Regions from separate parts of the Kitasatospora sp. NPDC088391 genome, predicted to be linked through region 1. Evidence: riboswitches for the same ligand, from Rfam matches in the RefSeq annotation. Region 1 holds a riboswitch; each other region holds the start of a gene.
What was found. A riboswitch is a leader RNA that binds a small molecule or an ion and turns the genes downstream of it on or off. The one in region 1 is predicted to bind cobalamin.
Positions count from the first base shown of each region.

Region 2: linked by a shared signal. The riboswitch ahead of ACIQBJ_RS22680 (ribonucleoside-diphosphate reductase subunit alpha) and the one ahead of ACIQBJ_RS03310 (prenyltransferase/squalene oxidase repeat-containing protein) in region 1 are both predicted to bind cobalamin.
Region 3: linked by a shared signal. The riboswitch ahead of ACIQBJ_RS33605 (HoxN/HupN/NixA family nickel/cobalt transporter) and the one ahead of ACIQBJ_RS03310 (prenyltransferase/squalene oxidase repeat-containing protein) in region 1 are both predicted to bind cobalamin.

Region 1 is NZ_JBIVNB010000001.1:773,703-779,658, forward strand. Features, by position in the region: gene metE (5-methyltetrahydropteroyltriglutamate--homocysteine S-methyltransferase) at 122-2,446, shown strand; cobalamin riboswitch at 2,706-2,839, shown strand; gene ACIQBJ_RS03310 (prenyltransferase/squalene oxidase repeat-containing protein) at 2,940-4,535, shown strand; gene ACIQBJ_RS03315 (hypothetical protein) at 4,532-5,527, shown strand; gene ACIQBJ_RS03320 (CbiQ family ECF transporter T component) at 5,524-5,956, shown strand, end outside.
Region 2 is NZ_JBIVNB010000007.1:314,642-320,597, reverse strand. Features, by position in the region: gene mctP (monocarboxylate uptake permease MctP) at 1-472, shown strand, start outside; gene ACIQBJ_RS22695 (histidine phosphatase family protein) at 627-1,382, shown strand; gene ACIQBJ_RS22690 (helix-turn-helix domain-containing protein) at 1,410-2,384, opposite strand; gene ACIQBJ_RS22685 (GNAT family N-acetyltransferase) at 2,654-3,169, shown strand; cobalamin riboswitch at 3,296-3,423, shown strand; gene ACIQBJ_RS22680 (ribonucleoside-diphosphate reductase subunit alpha) at 3,597-5,956, shown strand, end outside.
Region 3 is NZ_JBIVNB010000018.1:11,023-16,978, forward strand. Features, by position in the region: gene ACIQBJ_RS33585 (helix-turn-helix domain-containing protein) at 1-492, shown strand, start outside; gene ACIQBJ_RS33590 (Fpg/Nei family DNA glycosylase) at 578-1,384, shown strand; gene ACIQBJ_RS33595 (DUF6445 family protein) at 1,469-2,161, shown strand; gene ACIQBJ_RS33600 (ArsR/SmtB family transcription factor) at 2,180-2,542, opposite strand; cobalamin riboswitch at 2,633-2,844, shown strand; gene ACIQBJ_RS33605 (HoxN/HupN/NixA family nickel/cobalt transporter) at 2,875-3,984, shown strand; gene ACIQBJ_RS33610 (XRE family transcriptional regulator) at 4,088-4,663, shown strand; gene rpmG (50S ribosomal protein L33) at 4,723-4,887, opposite strand; gene ACIQBJ_RS33620 (M24 family metallopeptidase) at 5,017-5,956, shown strand, end outside.

The sequences.
Region 1 (5,956 bases):
CGTGGGCGGGTCGGCGTGCACCTCCGGCGGAGCCGTTGCGGCGTCCGGCCGGTTCCGCGCACCTTCGCGTCCTCGCCCCGTCCCGGGTGCTTGAGGAGACAGACTCGCGAAGGAGAGTCCCTTGACCACGAAGTCCGCAGCCGCGGCCGTCGCCACCGTCCACGGATACCCCCGCCAGGGCGGGAACCGGGAGTTGAAGAAGGCGGTCGAGGGCTACTGGAAGGGCGCCGTCACCGCCGACGCGCTCCGCTCCACCGCCGCCGAACTGCGCTGCGCCAACTGGCGGCAGCTGGCCGGCGCCGGGATCACCGAAGTCCCCACCGGCGACTTCTCGCTGTACGACCACGTGCTGGACACCACGGTCGCGCTCGGCGCGGTCCCGCCCCGGCACCGGGCGGCGTTCGACGCCGACCCGCTGGACGGCTACTTCGCGATGGCGCGCGGCACCCAGCAGGCGCCGCCGCTGGAGATGACCAAGTGGTTCGACACCAACTACCACTACCTCGTACCGGAGTTGGGGCCGGACACGGTGTTCTCCGCGCACTCCGCGAAGCAGGTCGGCGAGCTGCGCGAGGCGCTCGGCCAGGGCTACCGGGCCCGCCCGGTGCTGCTCGGCCCGGTCACCTACCTGCTGCTCGCCAAGCCCGCGCCCGACGGGCCCGCCGACTTCGAGCCGCTGACCCTGCTGGACCGGCTGCTGCCGGTGTACGCCGAACTGCTGGCCGACCTGCGGGCGGCGGGCGCCGAGTGGGTGCAGTTGGACGAACCCGCGCTCGTCCAGGACCGCACCCCGGCCGAGCTGAACGCCACCGCCCGCGCCTACCGCGCGCTGGGCGCGCTGACGGACCGTCCGAAGCTGCTGGTCGCCTCGTACTTCGAGCGCCTCGGCGAGGCGCTGATCACGCTCTCCAAGGCCCCGGTGGACGGCCTGGCGCTGGACTTCACCGGCCCGGCGGCCGGGAACCTGACCGACCTGGCGGCCGTCGGCGGCCTGCCCGGCAAGCGGCTGGTCGCGGGCGTGGTCGACGGCCGCAACGTGTGGATCAACGACCTGGGCGCCTCGCTGACCACGCTCGGCACCCTGCTCGGCCTGGCCGGCACGGTGGACGTCGCCCCGTCCTGCTCGCTGCTGCACGTGCCGCTGGACACCGCCGCGGAACGGGACGTCGACCCGCAGATCGGCCGCTGGCTGGCGTTCGCCCGGCAGAAGGCCGCCGAGACGGCGCTGCTGGCCCGGGCCCTGCGCGAGGGCTCGCCCGCGATCGCCGCCCCACTCGCCGCCAACCGGGCCGACCTGGCCTCCCGCGCCGCCTCCCCGATCACCCGCGACCCGGCCGTCCGGGCCCGGGCCGCCGCCGTCACCGACGCCGACACCCGCAGGGGCGCCGAGTACGCCGTCCGGGCCGCGGCGCAGCGGGCCCGGCTGCAGCTGCCGCTGCTGCCCGCCACCACCATCGGCTCCTTCCCACAGACCGGCGAACTGCGCACCGCCCGGGCCGAGTTGAACGCGGGACGACTGGACGCGGCGGACTACCGCAAGCGGATGGAGGCCGAGGTCCGCGAGGTGGTCGCGTACCAGGAGCGGGCCGGGCTGGACGTGCTGGTGCACGGCGAGCCCGAGCGCAACGACATGGTGCAGTACTTCGCCGAGCAGCTGACCGGCTACCTGGCGACCCGGCACGGCTGGGTGCAGTCCTACGGCACCCGGTACGTGCGGCCGCCGGTGCTGGCGGGCGACATCTCCCGTCCGGAGCCGATGACCGTCGACTGGTTCGCCTACGCGCAGGGCCTCACCGACCGCCCGGTCAAGGGCATGCTGACCGGCCCGGTCACCATGCTGGCCTGGTCGTTCGTCCGCGACGACCTGCCGCTCGCCGACACCGCCCGGCAGGTCGCGCTCGCCCTGCGCGACGAGGTCGTCGACCTGGAGGCGGCGGGCGCCGCCGTGATCCAGGTCGACGAGCCCGCGCTGCGCGAGACGCTGCCGCTGCGCCGCGCCGGGTGGCCCGCGTACCTCGACTGGGCGACCGACGCGTTCCGGCTCACCACCTCCGGGGTCCGCGCCGACACCCAGGTGCACACCCACATGTGCTACGCCGAGTTCGGCGACATCCTGCACGCCATCGAGGAGTTGGACGCGGACGTGATCTCGCTGGAGGCCGCCCGCTCGCACATGCGGATCGCCCGGGAACTCGGCGACGCCGGCTACCTCGCCGAGGTCGGCCCGGGCGTGTGGGACATCCACTCCCCGCGCGTGCCGAGCACCGAGGAGGCGCTGCGCCTGCTGCGGGCCGGGCTGGCGGCGATCCCGGCCGAACGCCTGTGGGTCAACCCCGACTGCGGGTTGAAGACCCGCGGCTGGCCGGAGACCCGGGCCTCGATCGACAGCCTGGTCGCCGCCGCCCGCACCCTGCGCGCGGAACTGCGGGACCGGCGGATCGACTGACACGGCACCGGTCCGGGCAGGCGGGCACACCGCCCGCCCGCCCGGACCGGCCGGAGCGGTCGGGGGCGGCGGCGGCCCGGATCGGGCGGGCGGCTCGCACCGGTGGCGCGCGGCCGGCAGGTGACGTACCCGACACCGCCCTGCCGCCATGGTCCGCCCCGGCAACCAACTCCCTTGTCGTGTTGACCAGTTGCGCATGCTTCGAGCTGCTCGGGGTGCGGCCTGCCCGGTGGGCGGCCACGTTGACGCACCCTCAGCCACCATGGTCTGATGAGCGGGTTTTCCACCTCGACAGCCAGGGGAAGCCGGTGCGATTCCGGCGCTGACCCGCAACCGTGACCCCGCCCGCCCGGTGGGGGAGCCGGAATGCCTGGCCGCGAGGGTTCGTCAGCACCACATGCGTCGTCGCGGACTACGACGCAGTCGGTACGGGGGCTCGTCCGCCGTCCGCTGCCCCGTCACACCCCGCCGCGACCCGATCAGGGAGTCACCGGTGAGGGTCAGTCACAGCAGCACCAGCACGCACCCGTCCAGAGGTCGCGGCCGCCGCCCGGCCGCCGTCCTGCTCGCCACGCTCGTCGCGGCCGCCACCACCGGCACCCTGCTGCTCGGGCGCCCGGGCCCGGCGAGCGCCACCGGCATCGACCTGCTGCACGACGGACCGGGCCTCTTCTGCCGGACCGCCACCGGTACCCCGGTCCCGGCCCCGGCCGCCGAGCCCTGCGGCGACGACCCGATCCCGTCCGCGAGTTCGGACCCGAGCACCCGGGCCGCCCGCACCCCCGACCTGGCCAGGGCCGGCGGCTACCTCACCGACCCCGCCCGCCTGGTCGACGGCCACTACTACGAGGGCTTCCCCGACTTCGCCGACTTCGGCCTGACCATCGACACCGCGTTCGCGCTGGCCGCCACCGGCACCGACGACGCGGCGCTGCGCCGGATCGCCGACTTCCTGGACCAGCGGGGCAAGGACCGCTCCGACCGGTCCGTCGACGACTGGACGGCGATCGGCACCGAGTGGGCGGGCGGCGGCTCGATCGGCAAGGAGGCGCTGCTCGCCGAGGTCCTCGGCCGCGACCCGCGGAACTTCGGCGGGCACGACCTGATCGCCGCCCTCGACGGGACGGTCTGCGACCACGCGGACGCGGACGCGGGCTGCGACGGGCCCGGCAACCACCAGTGGGCGCAGTCGGTGTTCGCCCAGTCCCTGGCCGTGATCGCCCAGGTCCGGGCCGGGCACGCCGAGCAGGCCGGGCCCGCGATCGCCTACCTGCGCGGGCTGCAGAACGCGGACGGCTCCTGGCCCAGCCTGATCCCCGACTCCCACACGCCGGACGTGGACTCCACCGCGATCGCGGCGATGGCCCTCGACCTGCTGCCCGACCAGGGGAGCAGGCAGGCCGTCGAGCGGGCCCTCGGCTGGCTGGCCGACCGGCAGCTGCCGGACGGCGGCTTCCCCGGCTCGGCGGGCAACTCGGTCAACTCCGCCGCCCTCGCCGTCCAGTGCCTGAGCCTGCGCCAGGGCACGTACGCGGCCCGGATCGCCCGGGCCGCCGAGTTCCTGGCCGGGCAGCAGAACCCGGACGGCGGATTCGCCGTCGCCGCCGACGGCCCGCGCACCTCCGACGTGCGCGCCGCCGCCCAGGCCGCGGGCGGGGTGACCGGCCGCTCCTTCGGCACGCTCAGCCACCGGTTGGACGGGGGCACCGGCACCCCGGAGCCCAGCGGCTCGCCCTCGCCCTCGCCGTCGCCGTCCGCTTCCGGCTCCCCGTCCCCGTCCGCATCCGGCTCCCCGTCCGCATCCGGCTCCGCATCCCCGTCCCCGTCCGCATCCCCGTCGGACTCCCCGTCCGCGCCGCCGTCCGCTTCCGGCTCCCCGTCCCCGTCGGACTCCCCGTCGCCGTCCGCGTCCACGCCCTCGCAGGGCGACTCCCCCGGCACGGGCAGCGGCCCCTCCGCGGGCGGGCTGGCGTCCACCGGCACCGACGCCCTCGAACTCGTCCTTCCCGGCGTGCTGTTGACCGTGGCCGGCGGTGCGGTGCTGGTCGCCGTCCGGCGGCGGACGAAGGCCGACGGGGGCGAGCGGTGAGCGGGCGGCTCGCCCGTCCGGCCCGGCTGGGCGCGGCGGCGGGGGCGGTCCTCGCGGTGGCGCTCGGCGGCCTCGCCCCGTCGTCCGCGCACGCGGAGGCGCTCCCGATGGACCAGTGCACGACCAGCCGGAACGTGGTACTGGCGATCGACTTCGGCCGCTGGGGCGGACCGGTGCTGCGCGCCTGCGGCAGCACGCCCACCACCGGCTACCAACTCCTCAACCAGGGCGGCTGGAAGACCACCGGCACCCAGCACGACGGCCCCGGCTTCATCTGCCGGATCGGGTACAGCGGCTACCAGGGCGGCAAGCAGTTCCCGCCGCCCGAGCAGGAGAAGTGCGTGCTGACCCCGCCGGCCACCACCTACTGGTCGTACTGGCACGCCGATCCGGGCCAGCACACCTGGTCCTACAGCCGGTTGGGCGCGATGAGCTACCACCCGCTGCCGGGGAGCGTCGACGCCTGGGTGTTCGGCGAGACCGACATCGGCGGCTCCCGGGGCGGCCCGTCCTTCTCGCCGGACTCGGTGCGCGCCCTCGACTCCGATGCGGACAGGTCGAGTTCCGGCGGCACGAACGGAGGCGGCACGGGCGGTTCGTCCGGTGGCGGCACTGGCGGGGGCGGCACCGCCGGGAGCACGGGCGGAGGCGGAAGGCCCTCCGCTCCGACGCCCCGGACGGGCAACGGCACCACCGGCGGCGGGAGTTCGAGTGATCCGCCGCCCGCCGGAACCGCTCCGGAGCCGTCGGACAGCGCCCCGGCCGCCGCTTCCGACACCCCGGGGCCGGAGGCGTCCCCGTCCGACGCCCCGTCCCCCGCCGCGAGCGGCTCCTCCTCCGCCTCGGTGGACGCCGCGCCGCTCGCGGACGCCCCGCGCTCCTCCTCCGGTTCGATCGCCCCGGTGGTGACGGGCGTGGTGCTGGTGGCCGCGCTGGGCACCGCGACGGCGGTGGTGGCGGTGCGCCGCCGCCACCGGGCGGACCGCGAGTGAGCGGCGACCGGCGCGTCCCGCGCGACCTGCATCCGCTGGCCTGGTGGGCGTGGGCGCTGGCGGTGGGCACGGCGGCGTCCCGGACCACCAACCCGCTGCTGCTCCTGCTGGTCCTGGCGGTGCTGGGCTTCGTGGTGACCGCGCGGCGCACCGAGGCCCCGTGGGCGCGCGGCTTCACGTACTACCTGTGGCTGGCGTTGACGATCGTGGCGGTCCGGGTGCTGTTCCGGTGCGTGTTCGCCACCGGGGTGACGCCGGACGACCACGTGCTGCTGACCCTGCCGCACCTGCCGACGCCCGCCTGGTACGCGGGGATCTCGATCGGCGGGCCGGTGTCGCTGGAGGCGGTGCTGTCCTCGGCGGTGGACGGGCTGCGGCTGGCCTGTCTGATGTGCTGCGTCGGCGCGGCCAACACGCTGGCCAACCCGA
Region 2 (5,956 bases), on a different contig from region 1:
GACCCGGGTGGCGAAGCTCGCCTCGCTGCTGGTGAAGGTCGGCGCGCTGGCCTTCGTGCTGGTGATGGACAAGCAGGCGGCGATCAACCTGCAGCTGCTGGGCGGCCTGTGGATCCTGCAGACCGCGGTGGCGCTGGTGGCGGGCCTGTTCACCCGGTGGTTCCACCGCTGGGCGCTGCTGGCGGGCTGGGTGGTCGGCATGGTCTACGGCACCTGGACGGCCTGGGGGCTGTCCTCGCCGGCGACCAAGCACTTCGGCGGGAACAGCGCGAAGATCCCGGGGATCGGCGAGATCGGCTACATCGGTCTGACGGCGTTCGTGCTGAACCTGGGGGTGGCGGTGGTGCTGACGCTCGTCCTGCGGGCCCTGAAGGCCCCGGAGGGCGTCGACGAGACCGCTCCGGCGGACTATGCCGCGGAGACCGGCGACGAGGCCGTGGAGCGCGCTCCGCAGCCCGCCTCGGCGCACTGACGCACCGGGGGCGCACGGGCCCGTCCCGTGCGCCCTGTGGTCGCGCCGTTGCCTCGATCGACACCGGGGTGACGGCGCGATCATCTGTTATGACCGCCCGCCGAGCGGAGAAGACCGGGGAGAGAACCAGCACCACCGACACGGGGAGCCTCGGATGACCGACCTGACCGCGGTACGCAACGGCCACCGGCCGGACGACGGGCTCCCGGGGGGCGGCAGACGGCTCCCCTCGGTGCTGGTCGCCACCCGGCACGGCGAGTCCACCGCCAACGTGGAGTTCCGGCACGCCGACGCGACCGGCGCGCTCTCCGTCCCGATCACCTCCCGGGACGCCGACATCCCGCTCTCCCTGCACGGCCAGGACCAGGCCCGCGACCTGGGCCGCTGGTGGGCCGCCCGGCCGCCCGCGGACCGGCCCCGGGCGGTCTGGTGCTCCCCGTACGTGCGGACGGCGGAGACCGCCCGGATCGCGCTCGCCCAGGCGAGCGGGCTGGGCGCCGTCCCGGTCGGGCTGGCGGTCCGCTACGACGAGCGGCTGCGCGACCGCGAGCTGGGCGTGCTGGAGATGCTCACCAAGGCCGCGATCGAGCGCGACCACCCGGCCGAGGCGGAGCGCCGGCGGCGGCTGGGCGAGCTGTACTACCGGCCGCCGGGCGGCGAGTCCTGGCTGGACGTGGCGCTGCGGGTCCGCGACCTGCTGCGCGACCTGTGCGAGGAGGAGGCGGGGCGGCCGGTCCTGGTGGTCGCGCACGACTGCACGGTGCTGATGCTGCGCCAGGTGCTGGACCGGCTCGGCGAGGAGGAGCTGCTGGCGCTGGACCCGGTGGCGAACTGCTCGGCCAGCGTGTGGCGGGCCCGGGACGGGCGGCTGCGGCCGGCCGGCTGGAACCGGACCGAGCACCTGTCCTGAGGGCGCGGCGGGCGCCCGGGAGCCCGCTCAGACGCTCTGTCGCACCCCGGCCCGGCCGGTCCCGCCGAAGGCCCGCCGGTAGGCCAGCGGGGTGGTGCCGAGCCGGCGGCCGAAGTGGTGCCGCAGGGTGGCGGCGTTGCCGAAGCCGCAGCGGGCGGCGACCGCGTCGACGCTCTCCTCGGTGGACTCCAGCAGGCGCTGCGCGAACAGCACCCGCTGGCCGGTCAGCCAGCGGTGCGGGGTGGTGCCGGTCTCCTGCTGGAAGCGCCGGGCGAAGGTCCGCGGCGACATGTGGGCGCGCCGGGCGAGGTCCTCGACGCTGCTCTCCCGGTCGAGGTGGCGGCGCATCCAGTCGAGCACGCCGGTCAGCGAGTCGGCGCCGTCCTCGGGCAGCGGGCGGCTGATGAACTGGGCCTGGCCGCCCTCCCGGTGCGGGGCGACGACCATCCGGCGGGCGATCCCGCGGGCCACCTCGGCGCCCTGCTCCTGGCGGACCAGGTGCAGGCAGGCGTCGATGCCGGCGGCGGTGCCGGCCGAGGTGATCACCGGGTGGTCGTCCACGTACAGCACGTCGGGTTCGACGGTGGTGAGCGGGAAGCGGGCGGCCATCAGGTCGGCGTACTGCCAGTGGGTGGTGGAGCGGCGGCCGTCGAGCAGTCCGGCGGCGCCGAGCAGGAAGCTGCCGGAGCAGATCGACAGCAGCCGGGCGCCGCGGTCGTGGGCGGCCCGCAGCGCCTCGATCAGCACGGCCGGGTACTGCTCGCGAATGCCGGTGGCGGTGGCGATCACCAGGTCGGCCTCGGCGATCCGTTCGGGGCCGTGCGGGACGTGGACGTCGAAACCGGCGTGGGTGCGCATCGGGCCGGGGCGGTCGCCGACCAGGCCGAACTCGTAGACCGGCAGGCCGGCCCCGCTCCGGTCCAGGCCGAAGACCTCGCAGGCCACGCCCAGTTCGAAGGGGTGGATCTCCTCCAGCACGATCACCGCGACGTTGCTCAGCATCCGCCCAGCATGGCAGTGGCAGGATTTCGCGGCAATGGGGCGTTCCTGCCACTCGTCGCGGCGGGCGCCGGGCGGGAGGGTGGAGCCATGACCACCGCGCTCGCCCTGCTGGGCTTCCTCGGCAGTTTCGGACTCCTCGGCGTCCTGGTCGGCCGCGACCTGGAACGCACCACCGCCCACGGTCGCTCGGACCGGCACCGGCCCACCGGCTACCCCTACGACCCGGACCTGCACGACCCGCGCCGGAGCGCGTCCGGCACACTGTCCGGATGCGCTCCCCGATCGTCCGCCGCGCCCTCGACCACGACCTCGCCGCAGCCGCGGAGGTCACCGTCGAGGCTTTCGTCGGCGACGGCCACACCCGGCCCGACTCCGACTACGTCCACCTCCTCCGCGACACCGCCCGCCGCAACCGGGAGGCCGAACTCCTGGTCGCCGTCGACGACGCGGGAACCGGAGCCGTGCTCGGCTGCGTGACCTTCGCCGCGGGCGGCACCCCGTGGGCCGACATCGCCGGGCCGGACGAGGGCGAGATCCGGATGCTCGCGGTCGGCGCGGCGGCCCGCGGCCGCGGCGTCGGCCGGGCCCTGGTGGCGGCCTCGATGGACCGCAGCCGGGAACTCGGCCTGGCCGGGATGGCGTTCTCCACCCGTCCGGAGATGCGCCACGCCCACCGGATCTACGACGCGCTGGGCTTCGCCCTGGCGCCCGAGCGCTACTGGTCGCCGCACCCCGGCACCGACCTGCTGGTGTACACGACGCGGTTCCCGCACGCACCGTCCTAGGGCGCTCCCCCGGCCCCCGGCGGGCCGTCCCCGACGGCCCGCCACCGGTGTTTTCGTTGTCTACGCGCGGCGCCACCGACACGACACGCTCTACTACATCTGGTGCTTCCAGCTCCAGCCGCCACTACATGTATGCTCACTCTCGCTGTCGACGCAGGGGAACCCGGTGCGAGTCCGGGACTGCCCCGCAACGGTGAGCGGGCTGTAGCGACGCCCGCAGAGTCCGAGGACCTGCCGACGGTGTGCGACACGGCATCCCCGCAGACGCCATGCAGCACAGCTTTGCCGTCCGGTCTCGCGGGCGGACCGGGGGTGGTCTTCGGCGCGCCGGAACGCGTACGCGTTCCTCCGTGCTGCCCTCCCCTGGCCGCGTACGGTCCCGGACACCCCGAGCCACGTCCGCCGCCGCCACAGGAGAGAGTGCGCCTTGACCGTCGCCGCCTCAGTCACCCTGCCGTCCCAGGGAACCGCCGACGCCTTCACCGACCCCGGTGCGGCGCTGCTCCGGCTGCTCACCGACCGCAGCACCGATCTCCCCCAGGTGGACCCCGGCCACGTCGCCGCCGCCGCGCTGCGCGGCCGCCACGCCGGCTCGGACTTCGCCGAGCTGCGCGGGCTGGCCGTGGAGGCCGCCGCGTCGATGATCGCCGAGGACCCGCAGTACTCGAAGCTGGCCGCCCGCCTGCTGGCGCTGGAGATCCGCGACGAGGCCGCCACCCAGCAGGTCACCTCGTTCTCCTCCTCGGTGGCCGTGGGCCACGCCGAGGGCCTGATCGGCGACGCCACCGCCGCGTTCGTGGCCGAGCACGCCGACCTGTTCGACTCGCTGATCGACGAGTCGGGCGACGACCGCTTCGAGTACTTCGGCCTGCGCACCGTGCAGTCCCGCTACCTGCTGCGCCACCCGATCACCCGCAAGGTGGTCGAGACCCCGCAGCACTTCCTGCTGCGCGTGGCGGCGGGCCTGGCGGTCGGCACCTCCCAGGAGTCGGTGCGCGAGGTCGCCGAGCTGTACACCCTGATGAGCCGCCTGGAGTACCTGACCAGCTCGCCGACGCTGTTCAACTCCGGCACCCGGCACCCGCAGATGTCCTCCTGCTACCTGCTGGACTCGCCGCTGGACAACCTGGACTCGATCTACAACCGGTACGCCCAGATCGCCCGGCTGTCCAAGCACGCCGGCGGCATCGGCCTGTCCTACTCGCGGATCCGCTCGCGCGGTTCGCTGATCCGCGGCACCAACGGCAAGTCGAACGGCATCGTGCCGTTCCTGCGCACCCTGGACTCCTCCGTGGCGGCGGTCAACCAGGGCGGCCGGCGCAAGGGCGCGGCCTGCGTCTACCTGGAGACCTGGCACGCCGACATCGAGGAGTTCCTGGAGCTCCGCGACAACACCGGCGAGGAGGCCCGCCGGACCCACAACCTGAACCTGGCGCACTGGATCCCGGACGAGTTCATGCGCCGCGTGAACGCCAACGCCGACTGGTCGCTGTTCTCCCCGGCCGACGTGCCCGAGCTGGTCGACCTGTGGGGCGCCGAGTTCGACGAGGCGTACGTCAAGGCCGAGCTGGCCGGCAAGGCCGTCCGCACCATCCCGGCGCAGACCCTGTACGCCCGGATGATGCGCACCCTGGCGCAGACCGGCAACGGCTGGATGACCTTCAAGGACGCCTCCAACCGGGCCGCCAACCAGACCGCGCTGCCGGGCCGCACGGTGCACTCCTCGAACCTGTGCACCGAGATCCTGGAGGTCACCGACGACTCGGAGACCGCGGTCTGCAACCTCGGCTCGGTCAACCTGGGCGCGCACGTCGCCGCCGGCGCCACCGCCGCCGACCTGGCGAACGCGATGGACTGGGACCGGCTGGACGCCACCGTGCGCACCGCGGTGACCTTCCTCGACCGCGTGATCGACATCAACTTCTACCCGACCACCGAGGCCGGGACGTCCAACTCCCGCTGGCGGCCGGTCGGCCTGGGCGTGATGGGCCTCCAGGACGTCTTCTTCCAGCTCCGGCTGGACTTCGACTCGGCCGAGGCGAAGGCCCTGTCCACGCTGATCGCCGAGCGCATCATGCTCACCGCCTACGAGCGCTCCGCCGACCTGGCCGAGCAGTTCGGCCGGCACGAGGCGTACGGCGAGACCCGCGCGGCCCGCGGCCAGCTGCACATCGACCACTTCGGCAGCGCGGACCCGCGGTGGACGGAGCGCTGGGACGCGCTGCGCGCCCGGATCGCCACCACCGGCCTGCGCAACTCGCTGCTGCTGGCGATCGCCCCGACCGCGACCATCGCGTCCATCGCGGGCGTCTACGAGTGCATCGAGCCGCAGGTCTCCAACCTGTTCAAGCGCGAGACCCTCTCCGGCGAGTTCCTCCAGGTCAACCCGTACCTGGTGCGCGAGCTGAAGGAGCTGGGCGTCTGGGACCAGCAGACCCGGGACGCGCTGCGCGACGCCAACGGCTCCATCCAGGAGTTCAACTGGCTGCCGCAGGAGGTCCGTTCGCTGTACCGCACGGCGTGGGAGCTGCCGCAGCGCGCCCTGATCGACCTGGCCGCCGCGCGCCAGCCGTACATCGACCAGAGCCAGTCGCTGAACCTGTTCATGGCGGCGCCGACCATCGGCAAGCTCTCCTCGATGTACTCGTACGCGTGGAAGGTCGGTCTGAAGACCACCTACTACCTGCGCTCGCGCCCGGCGACCCGGATCGCCCAGGCCGCGTCCGGCGCCACCCGCACCGCCGCCCCCGTGCCGGTGCAGACCCCTTCCCTCTCCCAGGCCGAGCA
Region 3 (5,956 bases), on a different contig from region 1:
GACCGCACCACCGTCGCCGAGATCGCCGAGCGCGCGGGCCTGGCCAAGAGCACCTTCTTCCGGCACTTCGCCGACAAGCGCGAGGTGCTCTCCGGCGGGGACGCCCTGGCCCGGCTGCTCACCGACGCGATCGCCGCCGCCCCGCCGGGGGCCGGGCCGCTGCGGGCCGCCGAGGAGGCCCTCGCCGCGGCGGGTGCGCACGCCTTCGTCCCCGAGCGGTACGACACCGTCCGGGACCGCCGGCAGGTGGTGGCGGTCACCCCCGAACTCGCCGAGCGCGAACTCCTCAAGCGCGCGGCCCTGGCCGACGCCCTCGCCGGCGCGCTGCGCGGGCGCGGCGTCCCCGACCCGGCCGCCGAACTGACCGCCGAACTGACCCTGCTCGCCCTGCGCACCGCCCTGGCCTCCTGGGTCGCCCGTCCCGGCCAGGACTTCACCGCCCTCGCCCACCGCGGACTCGCCGCCCTGCGGGCCGCCGCCGCCGAGCTCTGAACGGCCCGGGAGGCCCGCCCGGACTGTCCGTCCGGCCTGGGAGGATGGACTCCTCGCGACCACCACGACCGAGGAGTTGACGCCGGTGCCCGAGGGGCATGTGATCCACCGCCTGGCCAGGCTGAACCACGAACTGTTCGGGGGCGGCCCGGTCCGGGTGTCGAGCCCGCAGGGGCGCTTCGCGGACGGCGCCGCCCTGATCGACGGGAAGGCGCTGGACGAGGCCGAGGCGCACGGCAAGCACCTGTTCCTCGGCTTCGGGGAGCAGTGGCTGCACATCCACCTGGGCCTCTACGGCAGGTACGACTTCGGCACCGGCGAGGCCCCGGAACCGGTCGGCCAGGTCCGGCTGCGGATGGCCAACGGCAGCGGCTACGCCGACCTGCGCGGCCCGACGGCCTGCGAACTGCTCACCCCGGCCGAGAAGGCCGCCGTCCACCGCCGCCTCGGGCCGGACCCGCTGCGCCCCGGCGAGGCGGGCGACCCGGCCTGGCAGCGGATCTCCCGCAGCGGCAGCACGGTGGCCGCGCTGCTGATGGACCAGAAGGTGCTGGCGGGCGTCGGCAACGTCTACCGCGCCGAGGTGCTGTTCCGGCTCGGCATCGATCCGCACCGCGCGGGCCGCGACCTCACCCGCGCCGAGTGGGACGCGATCTGGGCCGACCTGGTCGCCCTGATGCGCGAGGGCGTCGAGGCCGGCCGGATCGACACCGTCCGGCCCGAGCACACCCCGGAGGCGATGGGCCGCCCGCCCCGGGTGGACGACCACGGCGGCGAGGTCTACGTCTACCGCCGCCAGGACCAGCCCTGCCTGGTCTGCGGCACCCCGGTCCGGACGGAGGAGCTGGCCGCCCGCAACCTGTTCTGGTGCCCCCGCTGCCAGCGGACCTGACGCTCCGTCACGCCGCCAAGCCTTGACGCAAGGTTGACCAGGCCATGGGCGAGGGCCCGGAACGGCGCTCCTATTGTCGGGGCCATGTCCGTTCCTCCGTTCCGCGGCTCCCGCCCCGCCCCGGCGCTGCCCGTCCTGCCGTACCGCAAGCCGACCAGGGGGCGCGACTACTGGGTGCTGGACGACGTCCTGCCCGACCCGGACGCGGTCCGCGCCCGGCACCTGGCCCGCACCGACTGGGACGAGGGCTACCCGCACAAGCCGGAGTCCTGGCCCGGCCTGCGCGCGATGCCCGGCCTGGAGCCGGACGAGCTGGCGCACGTCGAGAAGCTGGTCCGGGACACCGTCGGCGCCGAGCGGATCTGGGCGCTGGACGAGGCCGAGGGCGGCACCTTCAACCACAACTGCGTGCAGGTGGTGGGCGCGGGGGAGAGCGAGCCGCGCCCGCACACCGACTCGCGCTCGCTCTGCCGCTACGCCGCCGTGCTGTACCTCAACCCGGGCGTGCCCAAGCGCTGCGGCACCAGCTTCTACCGGCAGAGCTTCCCCGGCGGCCGGCTCGGCGGCAACAGCGTGGTCGCCCCGCACAACAACCTGGTCGACGCCCTGGGCACCCGCTTCGTGCCGCCGGACTCCTTCACCGAGGACCTGGCCGTCCCGCACCGCTACAACCGGCTGCTGCTCTACACCGCCAACCTGATCCACACCGCGACCGAGTACCACGGCGCGACGCTGGCGGAGAAGCGGATGACCGCGGTCTTCTTCTGGATGGCCTGAACCGCCCCTGACGGCGGGTCAGTCCCGCTCGCCGAGCACCCCGTGCGCCAGCACCTCCGCCACCGCCGGGTCGACCAGCCGGTAGCGCACCACCCGCCCGTCCCGCTCCCCGGCGACCAGTCCGGCGGCCCGCAGCAGGCGCAGCGCCTGCGAGACCGCCGGGTCGCGCATGCCGGTGGCGACCGCGAGGTCGGTGACGGCCAGCGGCCCGGTGCGGTGCAGCGCGAGCAGCAGGGCCAGCCGCCCGGGGTCGGCGAGCAGCGCGAAGCGCTCGGCCCAGGCCCGGACGTGCTCGGCGTCGCCGATCGCGGCGATCGCCTCGCAGACCCGGTGCCCGTCGATGGTGCGCTGTCCGGCGCGGTCCGCGGGTACGAGGTGCATGGCGGTCATTCTGGCACCGCCCGGGAGTGATCTTGGACACCGCGGACACCTGCACGCCTGTGCAGCCTTGCAGCTGTGGGGCCACCGGCCCTACCGTGGGCGGGCCGTGGTGTTCGGGAAGACCGGTGCACTGTGCTCGACGCGGGAGCGTCGTCGCAGGAGTCCGGAGCGGCCCTCGCCACTGTGATCGGGGAGTCGTCGGCCCCCACCTCGCGCCACTGGCCGTTCGCGGCCGGGAAGGCCGGGAGCCGGCGCGCAACACCCCGTCAGCCAGGAGACCGGCCACGGCATCTCACGAAGTGATCCACGAGGTGCTGGAGCGTGATCCGCGGATGACCGCGTCCGAATCGACCCTGCCCGCAGCCGCTGCGGGCTCCCCCCTGCCGTCGTTCCGCTGGCGGCGCGAGGACACCCTGCGCACGGCCGGCCTGATGCTGGTGATCCTGGCCCTGCACGTGGTGGCGTTCGGGACGCTGCTGTTCCTGGTGGCGCCGCACAAGTACCAGGTCGGCACCCAGGTGTTCGGCGTCGGCCTGGGCGTCACCGCGTACACGCTGGGCATGCGGCACGCCTTCGACGCCGACCACATCGCGGTGATCGACAACACCACCCGCAAGCTGATGGCGGACGGCCGCCGCCCGGTCTCGGTGGGCTTCTGGTTCGCCCTCGGGCACTCCTCGATGGTGGTGCTGATGGCCGCGCTGGTGGCCGGCGGCGCGGCGCTCGCGGGCACCCTGATGGACGACGACTCGACCACCCACCAGGTGCTCGGCACCATCGGCACCACCGCCTCCGGGGCCTTCCTGTACCTGATCGCGGCGCTCAACCTGGTGGCGCTGCTGGGCATCTGGCGGGTCTTCCGGGCGATGCGGGCCGGGCAGTACGACGAGGCCGAGCTGGAGAAGCACCTGGCCGCCCGGGGCTTCCTGGCCCGGGTGCTGAACCGGGCCACCCGCTCGATCACCCGGCCCGGCCAGATGTTCCCGGTCGGCATGGTGCTGGGCCTGGGCTTCGACACCGCGACCGAGGTGACCCTGATGGTGATGGCGGGCTCCGGCGCGGCCTCCGGCCTGCCCTGGTACGCGATCGTCTGCCTGCCGCTGCTGTTCGCCGCCGGGATGAGCCTGTTCGACACCCTGGACGGCACGTTCATGAACTTCGCCTACCAGTGGGCGTTCGCCAACCCGGTCCGCAAGGTGTACTACAACCTGACCATCACCGGCCTGTCGATCGCGGTGGCGTTCGTGATCGGCACCATCGAGCTGATCACGGTGCTGCACGACAAGTTCGACCTGGACGACCCCGTCACCGGCTGGATCGCCGGCCTCAGCCTGGACAACGTCGGCTTCGTGATCGTCGGCCTGTTCGTCGTGGTCTGGGCCGCCGCGATCGGCTACTGGCGGATCGCCCGGCGCTCCCGGGCCTTCGCGCAGCTCTCCTGACGCCCCGTCGGCCCGGCCCGCAGTACAGTCGGTGGACCCTTCGACGCCGGCGCGGCCCCGCCCCGGGCACCGCGCCGGCCCGAGCAGAACAGTGGACCCGCCCGTGCCGGACGCCGACCTCGTCACCCAGGCCCTCGCCCGCAACCTCAAGCGCCTGCGCACCGAGCGCGGCCACACCCTGGACGCCCTCGCCGCCCGCTCCGGCGTCAGCCGCGGCATGGTGGTGCAGATCGAACAGGCCCGCACCAACCCCAGCGTCGGCACCGTGGTCCGGCTCGCCGACGCCCTCGGCGTCTCGATCGCCCGGCTGCTCGACTACGACGCCTCCTCCGCCGTCCGGATCGTCCCCGCCGAGGAGGCCGTCCGGCTGTGGACCGGCCCCGCGGGCGGCAGCGGCACCCTGCTGAACGGCGCCGAGGCGCCCGGCCCGCTGGAGCTGTGGTCCTGGCGGCTGGAGCCCGGCGAGGCGCATACCTCCGACCCGCACCCGCCCGGCACCGTCGAGATCGCCCGGGTCGACGAGGGCGTCCTCACCCTCCTCCTGGACGGCCGCGAGCACCGCGTCCCGGCCGGCTCCACCGCCTCCTACGAGGCCGGTGCCGCCCACGGCTACCGCAACGACGGCGCCGCCCCGTGCCTGGTCACCATGGTGGTCTCGGTCCCCCCGCCCGGCGCGTGACGGACCGCGGAGGGGCCCCGGGCACACCGCCCGGGGCCCCTCCGCGGTCCGTCACGTCGTCAGCGGGCCTCGCGGAACTCCACGTGCCGCCCCGCCACCGGGTCGAACTTGCGCAGCACGATCCGGTCCGGGTCGTTGCGGCGGTTCTTCCGCGTCGCGTACGCGAACCCCGTGCCCGCCGTCGACCGGAGCGTGATCACCGGTCGCAGTTCGCTGCGTGCCATCTCGGCCTCCCTCTCCCGGCAACGATTGCCGTTTTCACCAGGCCACAACACGGCCGCCCCGCCGGGCATTCCCCACCCGTCGGCCGGTCCCGACGGGCGCCCCCGGGCCCCCGTTCGTACGCTCGGGACATGTCCGACGCGCACTCCGCCCGACGCGAACGCCTCCGTGAGCACTGCAGCGCCTCCGGGGCCGACGCGGCGCTGATCACGCGCGCCGCCAACGTCCGCTACCTGACCGGCGGCGCGCCCCGCGGTGCCGCGCTGCTGCTCACCCGCGAGCGCGCGCTGCTGGCCCGCCCCGAGCAGCCCGAGCCCGCCGAGCCGGGGGAGTCCCGGCCCGACCCGGAGCTGGCCGCGCTCCCGGTGCCCGCCGAGGCGGACGCCGCGCTCGCCGCCGCCGAGGCCGCCGCCCGGCTGGGGGTGCGCGACCTGGCCGTCGAGGAGCACGACCTGACCGTCGCCCGGTACCGCGAGGCGGCCCGGCTGGCCGACCCGGCCCGGCTGCGCGACCTGGGCCGGGCGGTCGAGCGGCTGCGGGTGGTCAAGGACGAGCACGAGATCGCCGACCTGCGGACCGCCGCCGAGATCGCCGACCAGGCGCTCGGCGAACTGCTCGAATCGATCCTGGTCGGCCGCACCGAGCGGCACCTGGCGATGGAGCTGGAGCGCCGGATGGTCGACCACGGCGCCGACCGGGCCGCCTTCCCGGTCTCGGTCGGCACCGGCAGCCACTCCGGCCTGGAGTGCCACCGGCCCACCGACCGGCGGGTCGAGGAGGGCGACTTCCTCACCGTGGTGCTCGGCGCCCGCTACCGCGGCTACGGCGTCTCCACCGCCCGTACCTTCGTCATCGGCGCCGCCCCCGCCCCCTGGCAGGTCGAGCTGCACCGCCTGGTCTTCCACGCCCAGCGGGCCGCCCGGGAGGCCCTCGGGCCCGGCGTCGAGCAGCACGTCCCGGACGACGCGGCCCGTTCGATCCTCCAGGCCGGGGGCCATGACGGACCGTCCGTCCACGCCCTGGGACACGGCATCGGCCTGGAGATCCGGGAGGCTCCGCGCCTCGGGCCCG